Regions from separate parts of the Kitasatospora fiedleri genome, predicted to be linked through region 3. Evidence: riboswitches for the same ligand, from Rfam matches in the RefSeq annotation. Region 3 holds a riboswitch; each other region holds the start of a gene.
What was found. A riboswitch is a leader RNA that binds a small molecule or an ion and turns the genes downstream of it on or off. The one in region 3 is predicted to bind cyclic di-AMP.
Positions count from the first base shown of each region.

Region 1: it holds a riboswitch for cyclic di-AMP, as region 3 does, so the genes downstream of both, QMQ26_RS19730 (M23 family metallopeptidase) here and QMQ26_RS21540 (transglycosylase family protein) in region 3, are expected to answer to the same signal.
Region 2: it holds a riboswitch for cyclic di-AMP, as region 3 does, so the genes downstream of both, QMQ26_RS07985 (transglycosylase family protein) here and QMQ26_RS21540 (transglycosylase family protein) in region 3, are expected to answer to the same signal.

Region 1 covers NZ_OX419519.1:4,250,672-4,258,294, reverse strand. Annotated here, with positions in the region: gene QMQ26_RS19760 (MerR family transcriptional regulator) at 1-321, shown strand, start outside; gene QMQ26_RS19755 (class I SAM-dependent methyltransferase) at 279-1,052, opposite strand; gene QMQ26_RS19750 (sensor domain-containing protein) at 1,191-1,889, opposite strand; gene QMQ26_RS19745 (GNAT family N-acetyltransferase) at 2,120-2,689, opposite strand; gene QMQ26_RS19740 (hypothetical protein) at 2,740-3,552, shown strand; gene QMQ26_RS19735 (IS1182 family transposase) at 3,857-5,434, opposite strand; gene QMQ26_RS19730 (M23 family metallopeptidase) at 5,503-6,300, opposite strand; cyclic di-AMP (ydaO/yuaA leader) riboswitch at 6,311-6,474, opposite strand; gene QMQ26_RS19725 (YiaA/YiaB family inner membrane protein) at 6,702-6,992, shown strand; gene QMQ26_RS19720 (alpha/beta fold hydrolase) at 7,156-7,623, shown strand, end outside.
Region 2 covers NZ_OX419519.1:1,660,310-1,667,932, forward strand. Annotated here, with positions in the region: gene QMQ26_RS07975 (sirohydrochlorin chelatase) at 1-383, shown strand, start outside; gene QMQ26_RS07980 (G8 domain-containing protein) at 1,990-2,787, opposite strand; cyclic di-AMP (ydaO/yuaA leader) riboswitch at 3,255-3,424, shown strand; gene QMQ26_RS07985 (transglycosylase family protein) at 3,430-4,740, shown strand; gene QMQ26_RS07990 (hypothetical protein) at 4,868-5,068, shown strand; gene QMQ26_RS07995 (AMP-dependent synthetase/ligase) at 5,200-7,128, shown strand; gene QMQ26_RS08000 (LacI family DNA-binding transcriptional regulator) at 7,216-7,623, opposite strand, start outside.
Region 3 covers NZ_OX419519.1:4,651,855-4,659,477, reverse strand. Annotated here, with positions in the region: gene eno (phosphopyruvate hydratase) at 1-748, opposite strand, end outside; gene QMQ26_RS21540 (transglycosylase family protein) at 1,063-1,755, opposite strand; cyclic di-AMP (ydaO/yuaA leader) riboswitch at 1,759-1,957, opposite strand; partial or broken gene QMQ26_RS21535 (cytochrome P450 family protein) at 2,190-3,433, opposite strand; gene QMQ26_RS21530 (SDR family NAD(P)-dependent oxidoreductase) at 3,588-4,007, shown strand; gene QMQ26_RS21525 (MazG family protein) at 4,021-5,016, opposite strand; gene QMQ26_RS21520 (hypothetical protein) at 5,074-5,424, opposite strand; gene QMQ26_RS21515 (SurA N-terminal domain-containing protein) at 5,631-6,254, opposite strand; gene mfd (transcription-repair coupling factor) at 6,459-7,623, opposite strand, start outside.

The DNA.
Region 1 (7,623 bases), 400 kb from region 3:
CGCTACTACGAGGAGCAGGGGTTGCTGAAGCCGGGCCGCTCCGCGAACGGCTACCGGGAGTACGGGGAACCGCTGGTGGAGCGGGTCCGACAGATCCGCTCGCTGCTGGCCTCCGGCCTGTCCACCCGCACCATCCGCACCGTGCTGCCCTGCCTGACGGACGGCCAGTTCCACGTCCGGGACGCCGCGCCGGAGACGCTGGCGGTGCTGGAGCACGAGTACCGGCAGCTGGCGGAGCGGGCGGAGTGCCTGGCCCGCAGCCGGGACGCGGTGGGCGCCTACCTGGGGGCGGTGCGCTCGCTGCGGGCGGCCGGGCGGTAGCCGGGGCGCGGCGGGCGGGCCGGGCGCAGCACCAGCACCCGGCCGGTGGAGCCGGTGCGCAGGACGCGGCTGGCGATCCGGTGGTGGCGCAGCGCGGCGCGCAGTTCGGTCAGGTGCGGGCAGCGCCGGCCGCGTTCGTCGTACAGCGGGAAGACCCGGACCTCGCCGTCGGGGGCGGTGACCCGGACGAGTTCGCGCAGTGCGCGCAGCTGCTCGACGGGGCCGAAGACGGCCGGGTAGGCGAACAGCAGGTAGGAGCTGAGGGTGAGCGCGAAGGTGCCGTCGGCGAACGGGAGCCGGGGCAGCGCGGCGGCCACGTAGCGGTCGGGGTGGGCGGTGGCGTCGGCGGTGAACAGCCGGCGGGCGCGGTCCCAGCTGCGCAGGTACTTCTCGGGGCGGCGCAGGGCGGGCAGGTGGCTGCGGGGGTCGCGGCGGATGGCGGCGGCCATGGTCGCCCGGCCGTCGGCGGCGAGCGCGGCGAGGCGGTGCGGGCCGAGCGCGTAGCCCGGGTCGGCGGCGACCACCTCGCAGCCGAGCGCACGGGCCTCGGCGGCGAGCGCGGCGGCCCCGCCGGGGCAGTCCAGGACGGGGCCGGGCAGCCGGGCCAGTCCGACCCGGGTGAGACCGAAGCAGGCGCAGTACTCGTCCAGCGGCCGGGAGGTGACCAGCACCGGCGGAGCCTCCGCGGGCCGGGAGGGCCGGGAGGGCCGGGCGAGGGTGGTCGGGCACATGCGGGGCCTCCGGACGTTCGACGGGCCCGGGGTGCGGCCCGGGCCCGTGGTCATCCGACCACGGGCCCGGGGGTGTCGCACGTCCAGTCGGTGCCGGGGGTGCGGCCGACGCGGGAGGAGGTCCCGGCGGCCGCGGGCTCAGTCGTTGGCGGAGAGCAGGGCCCGGGCGGCGAAGCGGTTGATGCCGGTGAGGCCGCGGATCAGCTGCGGCGTGAGGAGCACGAAGACCAGGCCGAGCAGGCAGACGCCGGCGATCTGCCAGGGTTCGGTGAGCTCGTAGACGTGCTGGACGCCGTGGGAGTCGCGCCAGTCGGCGACCCGGTAGCCGTCCCAGGGGGTGTAGCGGCCGAACACCCACTGGTAGGCCGGGAACAGGGCGAGCGACCAGCCGAGGCAGAAGAAGGTCACCGAGAGCGTGAAGCTGAGGATCGCCCAGGGGAGCATGACGAACTGGTGCAGCGCGGCCTTCCAGCCCGCCGGGTCGGCCAGTCGGCCGGTGATCCGGCCCCAGACGCCCTCCCGGCGGACGGTGATCTCCGGCGGGGCGGGCAGTTCCTCGCCCAGCAGGGTGCGGATGCGCAGCCGCTCGGCGGCGCCGAGGCCGCGGGCGACGGCCAGCAGCAGGGCGAGGACGGGCAGGCCGATCACGGTGAGGGAGAGGCCGAGGCCGGCGCAGAACAGCGGCACGACCAGGGCGAAGCCGAGCACCGCCATCGGCAGCCCGCTGAGCGCGTAGCCGAGCTGCTGGAAGGTGCGCCGGGAGAACGGGGCGCGCCAGAACCCGGGCCGGTCGAGGTGGCCGCCGGGGCTGGTGACGGGGTACGCAGCGGTGGACATCCACGGTCCTTCGGGTCGTCGGGCGGCCCCGCCGGTCGGCGGTGCCGGGCACGTGCTCCAATCTGCCGCAGCGGCCCGGCCGGGGTAATGACGCCTGCTGCCGAATCCGTGGTGGGGTTAACCCCCGTCCCGCCCTGCGGCCCGCTCTCCCCCGGACCCGACGGGCGCCCCGGGCCCGACGGGCGCGACGGACGCGACGGACGCGACGGACGCAGCGAACGCGACAGGCGCTACGGACGCGGCGGCCCGGACCACGGCGGGCCCGGCCACTCGGGGGCCGGCAGCGAGTACTGGAGCGCGTCGTGCCACCCGCCGTCCCGGTGCGACTCGGCCCGGACCCGGCCCTCGTACCGGAACCCGGCCCGGGCCGGCACCCGGACCGAGGCGGTGTTGGCGGGGTCGCAGCGGGCCGCCAGCCGGTACAGGCCCAGGGTCTCGAAGCCGAGCGCGCACAGCAGCGCGGTGACCTCGGCGGCGTACCCGCGGCCCCAGGTGTCGCGGCGCAGGACGCAGCCGAGCCGGGCCGCGTGCCCGTCCTCGCGGGTGAGCGCGGCCTGGCCGACCGGCTCGCCCGACGGGTCGTCGACGGCCAGCCGGTAGTGCGTCCGGGGCTCCTCCTCGGCGGTCTCCAGGTACAGCTCGACCTGGTCGGCGCGGTCCTCGAAGTCCCGCACCCCGAACGGGAGGTGGCGGACCGTCTCGGGGTCACCGTGCACCGCGTGCAGGGCGGCCACCTCCTCCGGGGTGTGCCGGTACTCCCGCAGGGTGAGCCGGGGGCCGCACAGCCGGAGGGTCTCCATGGCCGCCGACCCTACCGGGCGCCGGTCCGGGGACCGGCTACCGTACCGGGGTGGACGACGACGACCTGCACCTGCTCCCCCGCACCCGTGCCGCCGATCTGCTGAGCTGGGCGGACGGGGCGGGGCTCGACCCGGTGCCCGAGCCGGCGGTGCGGACCGTGCTGACCCTGCTGGAGCTGGGCGGGGCCCGGCTGCACGAGGGCCTCCCCGAACTCACCTCCCCGGTGCTGGAGCACCTGCTCTACGAGCAGCTCCACCTGTACGTGCAACCGGACGGCGACCCGGCGGCGTACCCGGCGGCGGTGCGGCTGCTGATCGAGCGGCAGCGGGCGGCCCGGCGGCTGAACGCCAAGCGCGCGGAGAAGCTCCGCGCGGAGGCCGACTGGCAGGGCGAGGTGCTGCTCTCCCTGCTGCGCCGCTCCGACCTGGTGACCTGGCCCCGGCTGTACGCCCTGCTGCTGCGCGCGGACGGGGTGCCGACCGCGGACCTCGGTGCGGTCCGGGCCTGGCTGGCGGCGTTCCGCGAACTCCCGGAGGAGGAGCGCTTCGCCGCCTTCGACCGGGTGCCCGGCCTGGACGGGGACGGCCACTGGGACCAGCCGGGACGGCCGCTGCTGATCGGCGTCTCCACCGACGGGGCCCGGCGGCTGCTGGAGCAGGGCCTGATGCGGCGCAGCTACCGCAACCTCGCCGAGCTGAACGCCCGCGGGCTGCCGATGCCCGCCGAACTCACCGGCGCGTTCGAGGAGTTCGAGGAGGCGGTGGCGCAGGCCGCGATCGACCTGTGCGGCGAGTGGACCGTCCCGGGGCTGCCGCGGCTGCTGCTGGAGGAGTTCCCGGAGCTGGCCCCCGAGGAGTACTGAGCGGGGCCGGAGAGCACTGAGCGGGCCGGGGCGGCCGGGCGCGGGAGCGCCGATCCGGGTGGCTGGGCCCTGTCCGGCCGATCTTGTCGGATCAGCGCGCGGCGTCGGGCGCCCGGCTGGGAGTGCCGGCGGAACGCCCTCGTACTGGGTGTACTCGGGTGTTTCGCCGGTGCTTCCGAGGGGGCACCTCCCAGCCCCCCTTGGGGCTGGGGGAGGGATGATCCGGCGTCGCGCGCCCGGCAAGATCGGCCGGACAGGGCCTAGAAGACTGGTGAAGATCTTGGTGTGATCTGGGCTGCCGCTGTCACACGGTGGCCGGGATGTGCCAGGTGGTGCCGTTGTGGTCGAGTCCGAGGTTGATCAGGGTTCGGAGGTTGAGGGCGGCGGCGCGGGTGTGGAGCCAGGCGTTGTTCCTGATCGTGCCGATGTGCCGTAGCCGGCGGTTGCCGCCTGCGACGAGCCAGGCGACGGCGCGTTCGACGGGTGGCCGCCAGCGTCGGTAGGCGGCCTGCCAATCGGGGTCGGTGGCTGCTTGGTGGCGGGCTGCGGCGAGCAGGTCCTGGTGGGGACGGATGGTAATGATCCGCCCGGCCTTGGCGGTGGTGCACCGCTGTCGCAGCGGGCAGCCGGTGCACTGGTCGGTGAACAGTGCCTTGCGTTGCATCTTCCGCCCGGACGGTGCGGACAGGGGGACGGTGTGGCCGGCCGGGCAGGTGACCGTGCCGCCGGTGGTGTCGATGGCGAAGTCGTCGAGGCCGAACCCGCCCACCACGGCGGTCTTCAGCGGGGCGGGTTTGAGGAACAGCCGGTGCCCGGCCTGCTGCAACGCCTCACGGACGGGGCCGGTGGAGTAGGCGGTGTCACCGAAGGCGTCCACCGGTTCGTCCTCGTCGGCGAGCAGGTCGAGCGCAACGGTGGCCTCGTGGTGTTCGCTGCCGCTGCCGGGCGTGAGCGCGACGGCGGTGAACAGGCCGGTCTCGGGCTCGACGGCCAGGTGGGCCTTGTAGCCGTCCTGGTAGTGGCTGCGGGTCTTGTGGACGTGGCGGGCATCGGGGTCGACGGTGGAGACGATGCGGTCGGGTGCGGTTCCCCGGGTGATGCGCCAGCGTCCGTCCCGGCCGTCGCAATCGTCGGCGGGCTCGACGTCTTGACCTGCGACCAGGGCCAGCAGGCCCGCCGCGTTCGCGGCCTTCTCGCCGAGTTGCCGCTCGGGCAGGTGCCCGAGCAGTCCGAGCGCGTCACCGACCAGGGCGTCCACCAGGTCCGCCCGGGCCTGCCGGTCGTTCCAGGCGATGCGGGGCTTGCCCGGATCGCGGTAGTCGTGCGCGGTGCACCGGACGGCTGCGGCCTCGTCGGCGCCGGGGACCTCGCGGATCACCGCCCGGATCGCGGAGATGAGTTGGGTGACGGTGTCCTGGGTTGCGACCGCGTCGTCCAGCACGGTGGAGTCCAACGCCCGGCGGTGACGGCCCTTCAGCACGCCGGTCGCCCTCACGACCTCGCGCACCGCCTCGAAGACCCGCTCCGGCCGCGCCGAGCGGGCCAGTCGGCGGCGGAAGTAGGCCAGCAGCGACGGGTCGAACGCCGTGTCGTGCAGGCCGAGCCCGCAGGCGGCCTTCCACCGCAGGTCGCACCGCAGTTCCTGCACGGTCTCGAAGTCCGACAGGCCGTGCAGGGCCTGCAGCGTGATCGCCGTGGCCAGGACCTGCGGCGGCATGCTCGGGCGGCCGTTCGCCGACGGGTACATGTCCGCGAACATCACCGCCGGGAACAGCCGGCCCCGGTGCTCGGCCAGAAACGCGAACACACTGCCCGCCGGGATCAGGCCCCGGCAGGTCTCCCACACATCCGGCCCGACCGTCTCTCCAGCCCATTCCCCCATCGCCACGAAACGAGTCTGGTCCCGCCGCTTGCGCGGCGAGACCAGAACTCAAGATCTTCACCAGTCTTCTAGGGCCGGAGGCCGAGGTGGTGCAGCCAGGGGAGGGGGTCGACGGGGGCCGCGCCGCCCGGGCGGACTTCGAGGTGCAGGTGGGGGGTGGTGGCGTTGCCGGTGGCGCCGACGGCCCCCAGGACGGTGCCGGCGGCGACCCGGCCGGCGGGGGCGGCGATCCGGGAGAGGTGGCAGTACCAGAGCTCGGTGCCGTCGGGGAGGGTCTGGATGACCCGGTAGCCGTAGGTGCCGGACCAGCCCGCCGAGGTGACGGTGCCGGCGGTGACGGCGGTGACGGGGGTGCCGGTGCGGGCGGCGAAGTCCAGACCGGTGTGCAGGTGGGCCCAGTGCGCGCCCGGCTGGGCGGACGGGTCGGCCAGTCGGTAGTCGGCGACCGGGAGGACGGCTTCGGCCCCGGCCTCGGTGGCCGCGGGGTCGGCCGCGGTCTCGGCCCGGCGGTCGGCGTGCTTGGTCTCGGCCTCCTGCGCGGCGGCGACCCGGGCGGACTCCTCGGTGGCGGTGCGCTGCCCGTCGGCCTGCTGGAGGATGCGGGCGGCCAGGGCGAGGCCGGGGTCGGCGGCGAGCAGTCCCTCGGAGGCTTCGTCGGCGGCGGCGACGGGGGCCGGGGCCGGGACGGCGGCCTGGGCGGGGGCGGCGGCGAGGCCGGTGGCGCCGAGGGCGGCGGTCATCGCGGTGACGCCCAGCAGCGGTGCGCCGACGCGGGCCTGGCGGGGCAGCCGGGGCCGGATGGGTTCGGTCTCGACCGGGTGGTCGAGCAGCTGGGTGCCGGTGCTCTCGGTGTAGGTCGACGCCACGGGGGCGCGCTCCTTCCTTCCCTGCCGCCGACCGGGTTAGCTGACGGGTTCGGAGGTGGAAGGTCTCCTACGGTCGGGCCCAGGGCCGTCCCGATTCACCCCGGTGGAACGTGGTTCCCCGGCTCCCGGGCCCGACCGCGGGGGCGGGCCCGATGGATTAGGCGTGGCGCACGGTGCCGCATGGTTACGGCGTTGCCGACCGCGCTGCGTTATCAAACGTTAATCCTATGGACCCCATGATTCCAAGCGCCTACCGAGGTGCAGTGAAACTTTCCTGATGCCCTATGGGCGATTTGTGACGGTTCGCCAAGGGGCCCGGTTCCGGACATGACGGACCGTGACGGCGCGGTTGAGTATCCGTACTCACGACCCCCCGCCACCCCCGGCGGGACCCTGGCCCCATGACCGCATCCGTGCCGCACCGCACCACCTCCGCCTACTACCTGCAGGCCGTCGCCTCCTTCGCGTTCGCCACGGCCGCCCTCGTCCTCGGGATCGCCTACCTCCCGGTCAGCGCCTGGATGCGCGCCTTCCTCGGCGTCGGCCTGCTCTACGAGATCACCTCCGCGTTCACGCTGGCCAAGGTGATCCGCGACCGCCAGGACGAGGGCGCGCTCACCAGCCGGGTCGACCAGGCCCGGCTGGAGAAGCTGCTCGCCGAGCACGACCCGTTCAAGGTCGACGGGATCTGACGGGACGGGACCCGGCGGGATGCGGGCGCCCGACGGGCGGGCGGCGCGGGCGTGCCGGTGACCGGGAGTTGACGGCTAAGGCTATTAGCCTTAGCTTTATGGCTATCGGCAGGAGCCGGGCCCCGAGCGCCCGGAGCGCCGGACGCCCGCCAGGAGGCCCGCGATGAACAGCACCCTCGGCACCACCACCCGGTACCTCGACGTCACCGACGGCCGGATCGCCTACGACGACGCCCCCGGCCCCGGCACCCCGGTCGTCCTGCTGCCCGGCATGCTCGACAAGCGGGCGGTCTACCGCCACCTCGCCCCGCTGCTGGGCGCCGCCGGGCACCGGGTGGTCAGCATGGACCTGCGCGGCATGGGCGAGTCCTCGACCGGCTTCACCGACCACAGCCCGGCCGCGATCGCCGAGGACCTGGCGGCCCTGCTGGACCACCTGGACCTGCGCGGCGCCGTCCTGGTCGGCAGCTCGTACACCGGCGCCAGCGTGGTCCGGGCCGCCGCGCTCGCCCCCGGGCGCACCGGCGGTGTGGTGCTGATCGACGCGTTCGTCGAGAACCTGCCGCTGAACGGCTTCCAGAAGGCGCTGTTCGGCCTGGCCGCCCCGCTGGTCAGCGCGTTCCCCGGGCTG
Region 2 (7,623 bases), 3.0 Mb from region 3:
GCGGCGAGGAGGCGGCGGCCTCGGCCGGCATCACCGGCGTGCTGCTGGCCTCCCGGCTGGCGGTCCCCGTGGTCCCGGCCGCGCTGGACGTGCCGGGCTCGGTCGCCGCGGCCGTCGCGCACCTACGGGCCACCGGCTCCGAGCGCCCGGCGCTGGCCCCGCTGGTGATCGGCCCGGAGGCCGACCCCGAACTGCTGGCCACCGCCGCCGAGGAGACCGGCTGCGCGAGCGCCGCCCCGATCGGCGCCTACCCGACGGTGGGCCAGCTGATCGCCTCCGCCTACCTGGCCGCGCTCCCCGAGCCGACCCAGGAGCAGCTGGAGGCCGCCGAGGCCGCGGCCGAGCAGCAGCGCACCAGCTCGGGGGCGCACGCCGCGCGCTGACCCCGGCCCACGGACCGCGACGGGCGGGAGCAGCGAATCGACGCGCTCCCGCCCGTCGCGCTTCCCCGCCACCGGCCTGCGGCCCGCCACTCCCCCGCACCCCGACCCCGCCCCGCGCCCCGACCCGGACGGCGGCCCGACCCGGACGGCGGCCCCGGCGCAACAACAGCGGTCCGCAACAGCGGTCTGCAACAGCGGTCCGCAACACCGGCCCGCGGCGCCGCCCGTGCCACCCGGCCCGCGCGCCGGTTCAGCCCGCCGTGACGCGTCCGGTCCGCGGCGCGCTGTCGGTGAAGGCGAGCGCAGGCAGGGCCACCGGACGCGGCGGGACGGGCGCCTCGGCCGGCGCGGTGACGGCGTTCCACCGGCCGCCCGCCACCCCCTGCCCCCGCCCCCGCCTCCCCCGCCCTTGCTGAGCGCGACGGTCTGCGTCTGCCCGGCCGGGCGGAACAGGATGCGGGTCGGCTCGGGCGACTCCGGGTCGAGCCACAGCTCGCTGCCCGCCGGGCCGCCGAACTCGCAGTCCAGCACCGCGATGTCGTCGGGCTTCCCGTCGTCGGTGGCCCGGAACGCCACCCCGGCCTTGCGGTAGCCGGTCAGCCGGCTGCGACTCAGGGTGACCGGCTCCCCGGCGAGTTGGTGCTTGAGCGTGGTCACCGCGTAGTCGGACTGCCCGGCGGCGTCGATGAGCAGCCCGTCGAGGACGGTGCCCCGGTCGCGGCCCAGCGCGTGCACCGCGATGCCGCCGGCGGCGTTGCCGTACAGGACGGAGGCGGTGTAGTCGAAGTCGTTCAGGTAGGCGCCGTGCTCGATGCCCCAGCCGCCGTTGTGGTAGGCCGCGTACTGGGTGACGGTGTGGTGGTGCTCGGCGTTCAGCCAGACGAAGACGCCGTCCTCCAGGTTGTTGTGCGCCAGGCAGCGTTCGAAGGTCCAGACGCCCTCGCTGGTCTCCGGCCACTCGTAGCCGGACGCGCCGGTGGCGCCCTGGACGCCGACGGCCACGCAGTCCCGGGCCGAGGAGCCCGTCCCGGCGCCGAGGCTGAACCCGGTGAGCCGGTAGCCGCGCGGGTTGGGCTCGAAGACGGTGCGGGAGGCGACGCAGCCCTCGTAGGCGATGTCGTCGGACGGGCCCTGCGGGGTGCGGGTGTCGATCGGGCCGTCCCACCAGTAGGCGTCCTCCCAGGTCTCGTGGGAGATGCAGCCGCGGAAGGTGATGCCGTGGCTGGCGTGCGGCACGAACGCGTGGCTGCCGGTGTCGCGGACCACCACGCCCTCGACCACGGTGCCGCGCGAGGTGTCCAGCAGCATGTGGAAGTGCAGCCCGTACCGCCCAGCACCGCTTCGGTGACCGGCTTCCCCTCCCAGGTGTCCTTGCCGTCGGCGCGCGGGCCGAGCCAGCGCAGCGCGGCGTGCCGGACGTCGGGCGGGCGGCTGGAGGTGAGGTGGACGTGCGCCCGGCCCTGCGCGGTGCCCTCGACCCGGACGTTGCGGCTGAGGTTGAGCACCTCCGCGCCGAAGGTTGCGCCGCCGCCGAGCGCCACCCGGGGGTGGGCGTGCCGCAGCGGGGCGGTCAGGGTGACGGTGGCGCCGTCGACCCGCGCGACGGTCACCAGGTCGTACGCGGTGGAGAAGTCCTCGGTGTCGGGCGGCGCGGTGGGGGTGACGGCCAGTTCGTCGCCGGGCTGCCAGCCCTCGGGGCGGCGGCCAGCTTCAGCACGGTGTCGCCGGGCCCGAGGTCGGTGGCGGCCCGGGTCCAGGCGGTGCGGGGGGCGCCGTCCAGCCGCAGGTAGCCCTGGCCGGTGACCCACAGGCCGGTGTCGCTGTCGACGACGGTCATGCCGCCGCCGGCGAAGCGGCGCTCGTCGACGTGCGGGAAGCGCAGGGTGTGGGTGTGCGCGGCGTCGGGGGCCAGCGCCAGGACGCCGCGCACCTCGACGTTGCCCGCGCTGGCCAGGGTCAGCGTCCGGTCCGCGGCGAAGACCAGCGAGCCGCTCCGCTCCACCAGCAGCGAGCCGACCTCGGCGTCGGCGTCCAGCACCACCTTGTCGGTGATCCGCACCGCGCTGCCGGGGCCCGGGGGCTTGCCGCCCCAGCCCTTGGCGTCCGACCACTTGCGGCCGCCGCCGTCCAGCACCGGGGGCGGCACGGAGGGCTGCGGGCTGCCGGACGCGGGCGGCGGGGCGCCGGGGCCGTGCTGGTGGCCGGACGGCGCGGTGGCGCCGTCGCCGAGCGGCCCGGGCCGGGCGGCGGGTTCGTCGGCCCCCGCCAGGGACTGCCGCAGGACCACTCCCCCGCCGAGCGCCGTCGCCGTCCCGACCGCCAGCCAGGTCAGCATCCTGCGCCGGCCGACCGGCGGGCGCCGGTGCCGCGCCGGGGGTTGCTCGCCGTTCCGCTGCTGTTCCACCACGACCGCCTTTCCGGGGCCCGCGCCCCAGAGTCGTCGGGGGCAGCATAGGCGGGACGGCCGCCGGAAAGCGGCCGATTCCCTTTCTCTTAAGCATTCTGACGTACCGTCAGTCACCTGTTCGACGCCCGCGCCGAGGCCCTTCGCACGGCGCCCGTCGGGCGGACATAACGCCTGAACCAGTCAAATGACCCACGCCGAATACCAACAAATGCGAATATTCACCCACACATCACCATAGAGCCATAAAACGGGCACAAGATCGCTTATCGACTGACGCCCGGCCAGGTTCCGCCACCCGTCCGGGAGTTCGCCGAATATTCCTTGATCGCCGATTTCGAGCCCTGTGACGCCCGTCACCGGCATTTGCGGATTCTCCTGAATTCCGCTTAATCTCCTGCCCACGTTCGTGGACACACGGACCCAGCTCACCCGGGACGCCGAGTCCTGCCGCCGGGTGGGCCGGCTCATGCACAACGCACCACGGCAGGGGCGGGGGAACCAGGTAAGTCGCCCCGGGCGGTCGAAGGACCGCACGGGGCTCGGGGTGAAGCCGGGCGCACCACACGGTGCGCGCGGCCGGGCAACTCCAGCCCGAATCCGACAGCTCACCTCGCAGGCGTGGGAGAGGAACGCTTCTTCATGCTGCCCATCAGCGCCAAGCGCGCCCGCCGCCTGATCGCCACCACCGGTGTCGTCGGCATCGGACTCACGATCCCCTGCCTGACCGGCGGCGCCGCCTCCGCGGCCACCGTCTCGACCTGGGACAAGGTCGCGCAGTGCGAGTCCACCGGCAACTGGTCGATCAACACCGGCAACGGCTTCTACGGCGGCCTCCAGTTCACCGCCTCCACCTGGGCCGAGTTCGGCGGCACCGCGTACGCCTCGCGCGCCGACCTGGCCACCAAGGACCAGCAGATCTCCGTCGCCGAGAAGGTGCTGGCCTCGCAGGGTCCCGGCGCCTGGCCGGTGTGCTCGATCCAGGCCGGCCTCACCAAGGGCGGCGCCGCTCCCGAGGTGAACACCTCCGGCTCCGCGCAGACCCAGGCCCCGGCCCAGACCCAGACCCAGCAGCCGCAGACCCCGCAGTCGCAGCCGCAGTCCGGCGGCAAGGGCAAGTCCCAGCACAGCTGGTCGCAGGGCACCTCGCAGGCCCAGCCGCAGGCCGAGCAGAGCGCCCCGGCCGCCACCACCGACCGGGCCGCCGGCACCTACACCGTCGTGGCGGGCGACTGGCTGTCCGCGATCGCGCAGAACCAGCACGTCGACGGCGGCTGGCAGAAGCTGTACGACCTGAACCGCTCGGTCCTCGCCGAGGGTCCGGACATGATCTACCCGGGTCAGCAGCTCTCCCTCGGCGGGTCCGCCACCGCGCAGCAGTCGGCGCCGGCCACCAAGCCCTCCACCACCAAGTCCTCCACCGCCAAGTCCTCGGCCGCCCAGGGCTCGTCCTGGACGAACAACCGCTCCGCCGCCAAGCCGTCCGGCGCCCCGGCGAAGTCGTCGACCGGCTCGACGCAGACCGCCACCGCGTCGACCGCCACCACCGCGGCGACCACGACCGCCGGCACCACCACCGCCGCCAAGGCGACCGGTTCCAAGGCCGCCGCGATCGACTTCGCGCTGTCCAAGGTCGGCCAGGCGTACGTCTACGGCGGCACCGGCAACGGCGGCTGGGACTGCTCGGGCCTGACCCAGGCCGCGTTCCGCCAGGCCGGCATCAGCCTGCCGCGCGTCGCCGCCGACCAGGCGGACTACTCGACCCGCGTCTCGCTGGACAGCCTGCAGCCGGGCGACCTGCTGTTCTGGTCGAACAACGGCTCGAACTCGGGCGTCTACCACGTCGCCCTGTACGTCGGCGACGGCAAGTACGTCGAGGCCGCGAACCCGAGCGCCGGCGTCCGCACCGAGACCGTCGCCAACTGGGCCCCCGACTTCGCGGGCCGCGTCTGACACCCGGCGCACCACCGCTGCCCCCGGGGACCCTGGTCGGCCCCGGGGGCAGCGGCCTATCCTCGGCCCGAGAAGGCCCGACGGCCGACGGCCGACGACCGACGCCCGACGACCGGGGAGCAGCACCATGGCGAAGACGACGATCACGCTGGACGCGGACCTGGCCCTGGAGGTGATGATGCGCGTCGGCGCCGCCAGCCCCCAGGACGCGGTGGAGCTGGTCGTCCGCGACTACCTCTCCACCGACCGCCGCACCATCGCGCGCACCGGCGGCACCCGGGACGGCGAGCGCTTCCTCCCCCAGCCCCCCACCGCGGAAGAGGGCTGACCCCCCGGCAGGCGGCCGGGGCGCCCCGGAGCCCGCAACCTCCGTGACTGTCAAGTAACTTACCGTCTAGTAAGTTTACCGGCGAGTACCTAACCTGGGCGAACCCCCACCCCACCCAAGGGAGTTCGCTCATGGCACACCCCCTCGCCCGGGCCGCCCGCGCCGCCCGCCCACCCGTCGAGGTGCTCCGCACCGACGGGCGGGTCGTCGAGACCCGGTCCCCGTACCTGGTGCCACCGCCCGAGGAGGGGAGCCTGGGCGACCTGCCGTTCCGCAACGCGGAGGACGCACCGGAGGCGGTGGTGCTGACGCGCCGTCAACCGGACGGCTCCTGGCGGGACGTGACGGCGCGGGAGTTCGCGGACCAGGTCGCGGCGGTGGCCCGCGGCCTGGTCGCGGTCGGGGTAGGCCCCGGCGCGCGGATCGTGCTGATGTCGCGGACCAGGTACGAGTGGACGCTGCTGGACTTCGCCGCCTGGGCGGCCGGCGCGTGCGTGGTGCCGGTGTACCCGACCTCCTCGGTGGAGCAGGCGGAGTGGATCGTCCGGGACTCGGGGGCGGTGCTGGCGCTCGCGGAGGACGCCGGAACCGCCGAGGTGCTGACCGTCGCGATCGCCCGCACCGGCGGCACGGTCCCGCTGTGGCGGTTGGACGAGGACGCCGTCGGCGAGCTCACCGCGCTCGGCCGCCCCGTCCCCGCCGAGGAGCTGGGCCGCCGCCGGAGGGCCCGAGGCCCGGCGGACGAGGCGACGCTGATCTACACCTCGGGCACCACCGGCCGCCCCAAGGGCTGCCTGCTCACCCACGCCAACTTCCTCACCGAGGCGGCGAACTGCCACGCCCTGCTGGAGCCGGTCTTCGAGGAGGCGACCGGCCGGGCGCCGTGCACCCTGCTGTTCCTGCCGCTGGCGCACGTGCTGGGCCGGATGATCCAGGTGACCTGCGTGTACGGCCGGGTCCGGATCGGCCACAGCCCCTCCCTGAAACCGGCCGACCTGCGGCCGGACCTGGCCGCCTTCGGCGCGACCTTCCTGGTCGGCGTCCCCTACCTGTTCGAGAAGATCCACCAGTTGGGCCGGGCCGAGGCGCAGGCGAAGGGCGCGGTGAAGGTGTTCGACCGGGCGGCCGCGGTGGCGGTGCGCCACGCCCGGGCCGAGCTGGACGCGCTGGCCGGCGGCCGCCCGGTGCCGCTCCCGCTGCGCCTGGCGCACGGCCTGTACGACGCGCTGGTGTACCGGCGGGTGCGGGCGGCGATGGGCGGCCGGGTGCGGTACGCGATCAGCGGCGGCTCCTCGATCGACCCGGAGCTGCTGCTGTTCTTCGCGGGCGCGGGCGTGCTGGTGCACGAGGGCTACGGGCTGACCGAGAGCAGCGGCCCGTCCACGGTGAACCCGCCGCTGCGGCCGCGTCCGGGCACGGTCGGGCAGCCGGTGCCGGGCAGCGCGGTGCGGATCGCCGAGGACGGCGAGGTGTTCCTGTCCGGCGGTCAGCTCTTCGACGGTTACTACGAGTTGGGAGCGCCGCGGCCCCGGCGGCCGCAGTGGTTCGCCACCGGCGACCTGGGCCGGCTGGACGAGGACGGCTACCTGACCGTCACCGGCCGCAAGAAGGAGGTCCTGGTGACCTCCGGCGGCAAGAACGTCTCCCCCGGCCCGCTGGAGGACCGGCTGCGCGGCCACCCGCTGATCAGCCAGGCCCTGGTGGTCGGCAACGGCCGCCCGTACGTGGGCGCGCTGCTCACCCTGGACGCCGAGGCGGTGGAGCGCTTCCTCGCGCTCGACCCGCCCGCCCCGCCCGCCGCCGCACCCGCAGCACCCGCCGCGCCGGACGGCGTGGACGTCGGCAGCGCCGTCCCGGTGCACCCGGCGGTGCTGGCGGCGCTCGCCGAGGCGGTGCGGGGCGTCAACGCGACCGTCTCGCGCGCCGAGTCGATCCGGCGGGCGCGGGTGGTGGCGGGCGACTTCACCGAGGAGCGCGGCCTGCTGACGCCCTCGCTGAAGGTCCGCCGCCAGGCTGTCGGCGCCGCCTACCGCCGCGACGTCGAACAGCTCTACGCGTAGCGGACGGCCCCCGGGAGGTGGTCCTCCCGGGGGCCGTCCGCGCGGGGCGCCTCAGCCGTGCGGGGCGCCCCAGCCGTGCGGGGCGCCTCAGCCGTTGCGCGGACCCGACCCGGTGGAGCCGCGCATCACCAGCTCGGGCTGGAACATGAACTCGGAGCGCTGCGCCGGGTTCCCGCCGACCTCCTCCAGCAGGGCGTCGACGGCGGCGGTGGCCATCGCCTCGACCGGCTGCCGGACGGTGGTGAGCGGCGGTTCGGTGAACGCTATCAACGGGGAGTCGTCGAAGCCGACCACCGAGACGTCCTGCGGCACCGACAGCCCGCGCTGGCGCACCGCCCGGATCGCGCCGAGCGCCATCATGTCGGAGCCGCAGACGATCGCGGTGCAGCCCTTGTCGAGCAGCGCCTGGGCGGCGGCGTGCCCGCCCTCCACGCTGAACAGGGTGTGGTGGACGAGTTCCCCGGCCTGCTCCTCGGTGCGCCCGGTGAGCTGCCG
Region 3 (7,623 bases):
TGTAGAACTCGGAGGCGGCGACGTCCAGGGCGAGCGCGACGTCCTTGCCCGGGGTGTAGCCGGCCTTCTTGATGGCCTCGGTGATGAGGTCGAGGGCCTCGCGGTTGGAGTCCAGGTTCGGGGCGAAGCCGCCCTCGTCGCCCAGGCCGGTGGAGAGCCCGCGCTCCTTCAGCACGCCCTTGAGGGTGTGGTAGACCTCGACGCCCCAGCGGACGGCCTCGGAGAAGGACTCCGCGCCGATCGGGGCGATCATGAACTCCTGGATGTCGACGTTGGAGTCCGCGTGCGAGCCGCCGTTGAGGATGTTCATCATCGGGACGGGCAGCACGTGGGCGTTCGGGCCGCCCAGGTAGCGGAACAGCGGCAGGTCGCTGGCCTCGGAGGCGGCGTGCGCCACGGCGAGCGAGACGCCGAGGATCGCGTTGGCGCCGAGTGAGGACTTGTCCGGGGTGGCGTCCAGGTCGAGCATGGCCTGGTCGATCAGGCGCTGCTCGGTGGCGTCGTAGCCGACCAGCTCGGGGCCGATCTGCTCGATCACGGCGAGGACGGCCTTCTCGACGCCCTTGCCGAAGTAGCGGTTCTTGTCGCCGTCGCGGAGCTCCAGCGCCTCGAAGGCACCGGTGGAGGCACCCGACGGGACAGCCGCACGACCGGTGCTGCCGTCGTCGAGACCGACCTCGACCTCGACCGTGGGGTTGCCGCGGGAGTCGAGGATCTCACGGGCTACGACGACATCAATGGACGGCACGAGGCATCTCCTAGCGGAAGCGGATGTGTGGTCGTTACGACCAGAGCCTAGCCGCACAGCGCGCCGCGGCCACGCCGGGCCGGGCCCCGTCTCACGGTGTGGCCCGGCTACTCACCGGTAGTTCACCTGTTTGACGGCCGATCCGCCGCTCCCGGTGGCGCGAACTGCTCGGCGCGCGCCGGGAGCGGACGAGGCATCAGGGGACGCGGCCCTCGTCAGGGCGGCGGCGGGACCTCGTCAGGTCCGCGGGCCTCGCGTCCCGGATGCCGGACCGGGTGCCGGACCGGGTGCCGGGCCCGATGCGGGCCCCGGTGTCAGAGGGCGAGTACCTGTCCGGGCAGGATCAGGTCGGGGTCGGCGCCGATCAGCTGCCGGTTCGCCTGGTAGATCCACTCCCAGCCGCCGGCCACGTGCTGCGCGGCGGCGATGGTGGAGAGCGTGTCGCCGCCCTGGACGGTGTAGCCGCCGGCGGTGCCCTGCGGGGCCGGCTGGGTGGCCTGGGGCGCGTCCTGGAGGTCGGCGGCGGTCTCGGCCGGCCGGTTCGGCGGCGAGTCCTGCGGCCGCCGGGGTGCGGCCGGGCGCTCCTCGGAGCGCGAGGCGGTGTCGGCGGACACCTCGGCGGGTGCGCCGCCCTTGACCAGCCCGGCCCGCTTGGAGCAGACCGGCCAGGCGCCGGGGCCCTGGGAGGCCAGCACCCGCTCGGCCACCGCGATCTGCTGGGAGCGGCTGGCCTGGTCGGCGCGGGCCGCGTACTGGCCGCCGCCGTAGGCGCGCCAGGTGGAGGAGGTGAACTGCAGGCCGCCGAAGAACCCGTTCCCGGTGTTGATGCCCCAGTTCCCGCCGCTCTCGCACTGGGCCACGCGGTCCCAGGTGTCGACGGGTGCCGCGACCGCTCCGGCGGCGGCCAGCAGGGGGAGTGCCAGGCCGACCGAGGCCACGCCGGCGGCGGCGACGACCTTCTCGGCCTTGGTACTACGGGGGTGACGAACAGCGTGGGTGAACAGCACGGGACATCCTCTCCGCACGCCTGCGAGGTGAGCTGTCGGGTTCGGACCGGGAGGCTGGCCCGGCCGCCGGACGGTCCGGGCGCGCTTGCGCCCGCTGCTCGGCGGCTTCACCCCAAGCCGTTGGGACTACGGCGTTCACACTGGTTCCCCCACTCCTGTCCGGTACCTGGTCGGTGGCCCGAGGACGCGGCGGACAGGACTCGGCGTGCCGCGATCGGGGCCCGCAGCTGCGGGCATGTCGGAGAGTAGGCAAAGCTGACGAGCAATCACAAGCTCATATCACCATGATCACGCCGAAATCACGGAAATTCCCACTTCGTTGACGAACGATCCAGGTATGTCCAGATTCGTCTCGGACGGGAGTGCGACGCGCGCCCCCGCCCCGGCGCGTCGTCGGCCCAGCGCGGCGGCGTGTCACGGGTGCTGAAACGGCGTCAGCGGGGCGTGAAGGAGACCGGGAGGTCGCGCAGACCGCGCATGATCAGCCCGCCCCGCCAGCGCAGCTCGGCCGGATCGGCGGCCAGCCGGACGTCCGGGAGCCTGGTCAGCAGGCTGCCGATCGCGCGCTGCCCCTCAAGCCGGGCCAGCGGGGCGCCGATGCAGTAGTGGATGCCGTGACCGAAACCCAGGTGCGGATTGTCCTGGCGGGCCAGGTCGAGGGTGTTCTCGGCGGCGAACCGGGCCGGGTCGCGGTCGGCCGCGGCCAGCACCACCAGCACCGGGTCGCCGACCGGGACGTCCACCCCGCCGATGGTCAGCGGCGCGGTGGCGAAGCGCCAGGTCGCCAACTCCACCGGGCCGTCGTAGCGCAGGAGTTCCTCGATCCCGGTCTCCAGCAGGCCGGACTCGCCGCGGGCCAGCGAGTCCTGCAGCAGGGTGCGCTGTCCCGGGTCGCGCAGCAGCGCGTACATCCCGTTGCCGATGAGGTTGATGGTGGTCTCGAAGCCGGCGAACAGCAGGATGAAGGCCATCGCCGCGGCCTCGTTCTCGGTCAGGTGCTCGCCGTGGTCGCCGGCCCGGATCAGGCCGGAGATCAGGTCCTCGCCGAGGTCGGCCCGCTTGCGGTGGATCAGGTCGGCCAGGTAGCCGCGGATCTGCTTGACCGCGCGGCCCACCCCTCCCCTCTTCCCCCGGTGTGACGGATCATCATGCCGGCCCAGTCGCGCAGGTCGTCCTGGTCCTCCTCGGGGACGCCGAGCAGGTCGCAGATCGCGTAGATGGGGAGCGGGAAGGCGAACTCGTGGATCAGGTCGGCCTCGCCGCGGGCCGCGAAGGAGTCGATCAGCCGGTCGGTGAGCTGCTGCACCCGCGGCTCGAACTCGGCCACCCGGCGCGGGGTGAACGCCTTGGAGACCAGCCGGCGCAGCCGGGTGTGGTCGGGCGGGTCGATGTTCAGCAGGTGGGTCATCAGGTCGGCCTGCCGTTCGCCGGGGATGCCGACCCGGCCGCTGCGGTGGGCCTGTTCGCTGTGGTGCGCCGGGTTCTTGGAGAGCCGGGCGTCCGCCAGCGCCTGCCGGGCGTCCGCGTAGCGGGTGACCAGCCAGGCGTCGACCCCGCTCGGGAGGGTGGTGCGGTGCACCGGCGCGTGCTCCTGCAGCCAGGCGTACGCCGGGTAGGGGTCGGCCGCGAACTCCCAGGTGAAGAGTTGCGGGTGGGCGGCGTGGGGCTGATCTGGCATGTCTTGACCGTATCTGGAAGCGCCACCGCGTGAGTCTGGTCACCTGGTGGGTATTCCCTGTTGCGGAGCGTCGGGGCGAGCCTACGATCCTCCGATAACCACAGTGGGCGGCGTGCGGGCCGGCCACGGGTTCGCTCTGAAAGGGGAGCTGACCATGCGAGTAGCCGGTGCAGTGGTGGTCATCGCGGTGCTCGACGGAGGCTCGGGGGCCGACCTGGCCCGCAGGTTCTCCGCCGCCGGCGCCGCCGGTCTGCTCATCGCCGATGTGCGCCCCGGCGTCGCCGAGGACCTGGCCGCCGAACTCGACCGCCCCGGCTGCCCGGTGGTCGGCGTCTCCGGCGACGTCCACCACCCGGCGGACATCGCCGCGCTGGTCGACACCGCCGTCAAGCACCTCGGCCCGATCGACCTGTTCGCGGTGGCCGGGCCGGACGGCGAGCGGATCGTCCAGCTCGCCGAACTGCCCGTCCACCTCGACCCGCTGGCCGAACTGCTCGCCCTGGTCGGCGAGGCCATCGGCGAGGTGATCCCGGCCCAGCGCCGGCCCGTCGCGGACGTCCCGCTGGCCGGCTAGCGCGCTCCCCTTCTTACTTCCCGGGCAGGCCCTCGGCGGAGCGGACCGCCGCGCGGTAGCGGCGGGCCGCCGCCCGCAGCGCCGCGTCCACGTCCACCCCCCGGTCGTAGCCGCGCTGCGCGACCGCCAGCAGCAGCTCGCCCGCCGACTCCGCGGTCAGCTCGGCGGGCAGCTCGTACGGCGCGTCCGGCACGGCGGTGAAGTGCGCCCGGCGCACCCGGGACACCAGCTTCGCCGCGTACGCCAGCGCGGGCAGGCCCGCCGGGACGCCGTCCAGCACCGACTCCCGCTGCTTCTCGGCCGCCTTCAGCTGCTCCCAGTTGGCCTCGGTCTCGGCGGAGCCGGACACGCTCACGTCGCCGAACACGTGCGGGTGGCGGTACATCAGCTTCTCGACGAGGTCGCCCGCGACGTCGTCGATCGAGAACGGGTCCTCGGCGTCCTCCTCGGCGATCCGGGCGTGGAAGAACACCTGGAGCAGCACGTCGCCGAGCTCCTCGCGCAGGGTCTCCCGGTCGCCCTCCTCGATCGCCTCGACCAGCTCGAACGCCTCCTCCACCAGGTACTTCACCAGGCTCCGGTGGGTCTGCTCGGCGTCCCACGGGCAGCCGCCGGGCGAGCGCAGCCGGTCCATCACGGAGGCCAGGTCCAGCAGCCGGGCGCCCGGCAGGTCGTACGAGCCCGGCAGCAGTTCGATCTCCGGGTGCTCCCCGGCCTCCTCCACCGCGATCCGGGCCAGCGCGTCCGTCAGCCCCGGGTCGCCGTCCGGGCTCTCCAGCCAGAGCGCCGGGGCCTCGGCCAGCAGCCGCCGGGCCAGCGCCGGGGCCGAGGGCCGCTCGATCACCTCCGGCTCGACGCCCGCCGCCCGCAGCGCGGCCAGCTGCGGGTGGTCCGCGACCCCGGCCAGCACCTTCGGCGCGGACCGGAGCGCCTCCCAGGCGGGCCAGGACAGCAGGCCGGGGGCGACGCGGTGGGTGGTGGTCAGCAGGATCAGCTTCGGAGTCTCCACGGGGTCGAACCTACCGGGAGGCACCGGCCGCGCGGGACGTGCCCGCCCGGGGCGGGGTCAGTGCCGGCGGCGGGCCTTGGAGAGCAGCACCAGCAGGCCGGCCAGGACGCAGCCGAGGGCGGCCAGGCCGATCAGCGGGAGGGCGCCGGCGCTGCCGGTCCCGGGGAGGCGGCTGCCCTCCGGCGCGCCCGGGGCCGGGGCCGGGTCGGCGGCCGCCACCGGCCGGGCGGCGGTCGCCGGGCCCGGGTGCGCCGGCCGGACCACCGCCGGGCGCGGCCCGTGCGGCACGGCGGACGCGGCGGACGCGGCGGAGGACGCGGCGAGCGGCAGGAGCAGTCCGGCGGCGGCGGGCAGGACCGCGCACAGCGCACGCAGCCTCCTCGGCAGGGGGGAACGGCGCTGGAGCACGGACGGACCTCGCAACCGGTGCGACGGAGGGGCAGGGCTGCTCCACAGCCTCACCGGCCCGGCCGGGCCCGCCCGGGGGACACGGCGGTGGCGCGGGGCCCGCTCACCCGTCCGGCGCAGGCCGGGGCGGGCCGGGGCGGGCCGGGGCGGGGCGGGCCGGGGCGGGCCGGAGTGGGACGGGCCGGTGTGCCGTACCGGCGCTGCGGTCAGAGCGTCCGGACGGTCTTCGGCAGCCAGTCCTCGGTGCTGTCGGTGAGGCCGATCCGGGCGGTGTCCCAACTGCCGTAGCGCGGGTTGACCTCGATGTGCAGGGCGGTGCCCGCGTCGACCAGCGCCTTGCGGATCGCGGCGTCGCCCTCGGCGCCGTTCGGGTCCTGGCCGTCGGCCAGCTTCATCAGGCCGATCTGCTGGCGGTAGAAGCCGTCGATGTCGCCGGCCGGGACGCCCTGCTTGGCGCGCAGCAGTTCGGCGAGCTTGTCCTCGCTGCCGACGGTCCGGGCGTCCGCGGCCCGGGCGCGGTCCACCTCGCTCTGGCTGACGTCGAGCCGGCGGTCCGCCAGGGCCCGGGCGACCACCTTGCCGAGCACCAGGTCGGAGACGGCGTGCCGGGCCAGGCCGGGCTGCTCCTCGGTGGCGGCCCCGTCCTGCGCGGCGCCGTCCCGGACGGCGGCGACCCGGGCCTCGACCTGGGCGATGCTGATCCGGTCGCCGCCGACCACGGCGGCGGCCCCCTGGTGCGCCGGTGCCCCGCCGCAGGCGGTGAGCGCGGCGGCGGCGACCGCGACGCCGAGGGCGGCCCGCAGTCGGCGGGGGGAGCTGGTGCGGATCACTGGGGCCTCCTGGGCGGTGGAGCGCGGTCCGGTGGTGCTCTGCGTACGTGGCTGGGACGAAGAATATTGAGCCCCGCCCCCGGGGGCCAGACCCCCGCACCCGCCGGGCGCGGCGCTCGCTCGCGCCCGGTACGGGCCGGGGGCGCCGGGGGACGCCGTCCGGCCGTCCTCCGGCGCCCCCGCGGGCGCTGCGCGATCGCCGCGTCAGCGCTTGAGGTCCTCGAACATGGTGCTCAGGAACTCGGCGCACCAGGAGAGCAGTTCCCGCCCGACCAGCGGCTTGCCGCCGATCCGGCCGCCGCTGCCGGGGCGCGGCACCAGCAGTTGCCGGGCGGCGGACTTGATCTGGGTGCGCGGGTAGAGCCGGTTGAGCCGCAGTTGCTGGGACTCCCGCAGGTCGACCGGGCCGAAGCGGACGAAGGTGCCCTGGAGGGTGATGTCGCCGATGCCGCAGCGCCGGGCGAACAGCCGCAGTCCGGCCACCAGCAGCAGGTTCTCCACCGGTTCGGGCAGCTTGCCGTAGCGGTCGGTCAGCTCCTCGCGGACCTGCGCGATGTCGTCCTCCGAGTTGACCGCCGCGATCGAGCGGTACGCCTGGAGGCGCAGCCGCTCCCCCGGCGCGTAGTCGTGCGGGACGTGCGCGTCCACCGGGAGTTCGATCTTCACCTCCAGCGGCTCCTCCTCCGGCTCGCCGCCGCCCGCCTCCAGCGCGTCGCGGAACTCGGCCACCGCCTCGCCGACCATCCGCATGTAGAGGTCGAAGCCGACGCCCGCGATGTGCCCGGACTGCTCGCCGCCGAGCAGGTTGCCCGCGCCGCGGATCTCCAGGTCCTTCATCGCGACGTACATGCCCGCGCCCATCTCGGTGTGCTGGGCGATGGTGGCGAGGCGCTCGTGCGCGGTCTCGGTGAGCGGCTTCTCCGGCGGGTACAGCATGTAGGCGTAGCCGCGCTCGCGGCCGCGGCCGACCCGGCCGCGCAGCTGGTGCAGCTGGGAGAGGCCGAAGGTGTCGCCGCGCTCCACGATCAGGGTGTTGGCGTTGGAGATGTCGATGCCGGACTCCACGATGGTGGTGGAGACCAGGACGTCGAACTCCTTCTCCCAGAAGTCGACGACGACCTTCTCCAGCTGGTTCTCCCCCATCTGTCCGTGCGCGGTGGCCACCCGGGCCTCCGGCACCAGGTCCTTCAGCCGGGCGGCCGCCTTGTCGATCGACTCGACCCGGTTGTGGATGTAGAACACCTGGCCCTCGCGCAGGAGTTCGCGCCGGATCGCGGCGGCGATCTGCTTCTCGTCGTACGGGCCGACGAAGGTCAGCACCGGGTGCCGCTCCTCCGGCGGGGTGGTGATGGTGGACATCTCGCGGATG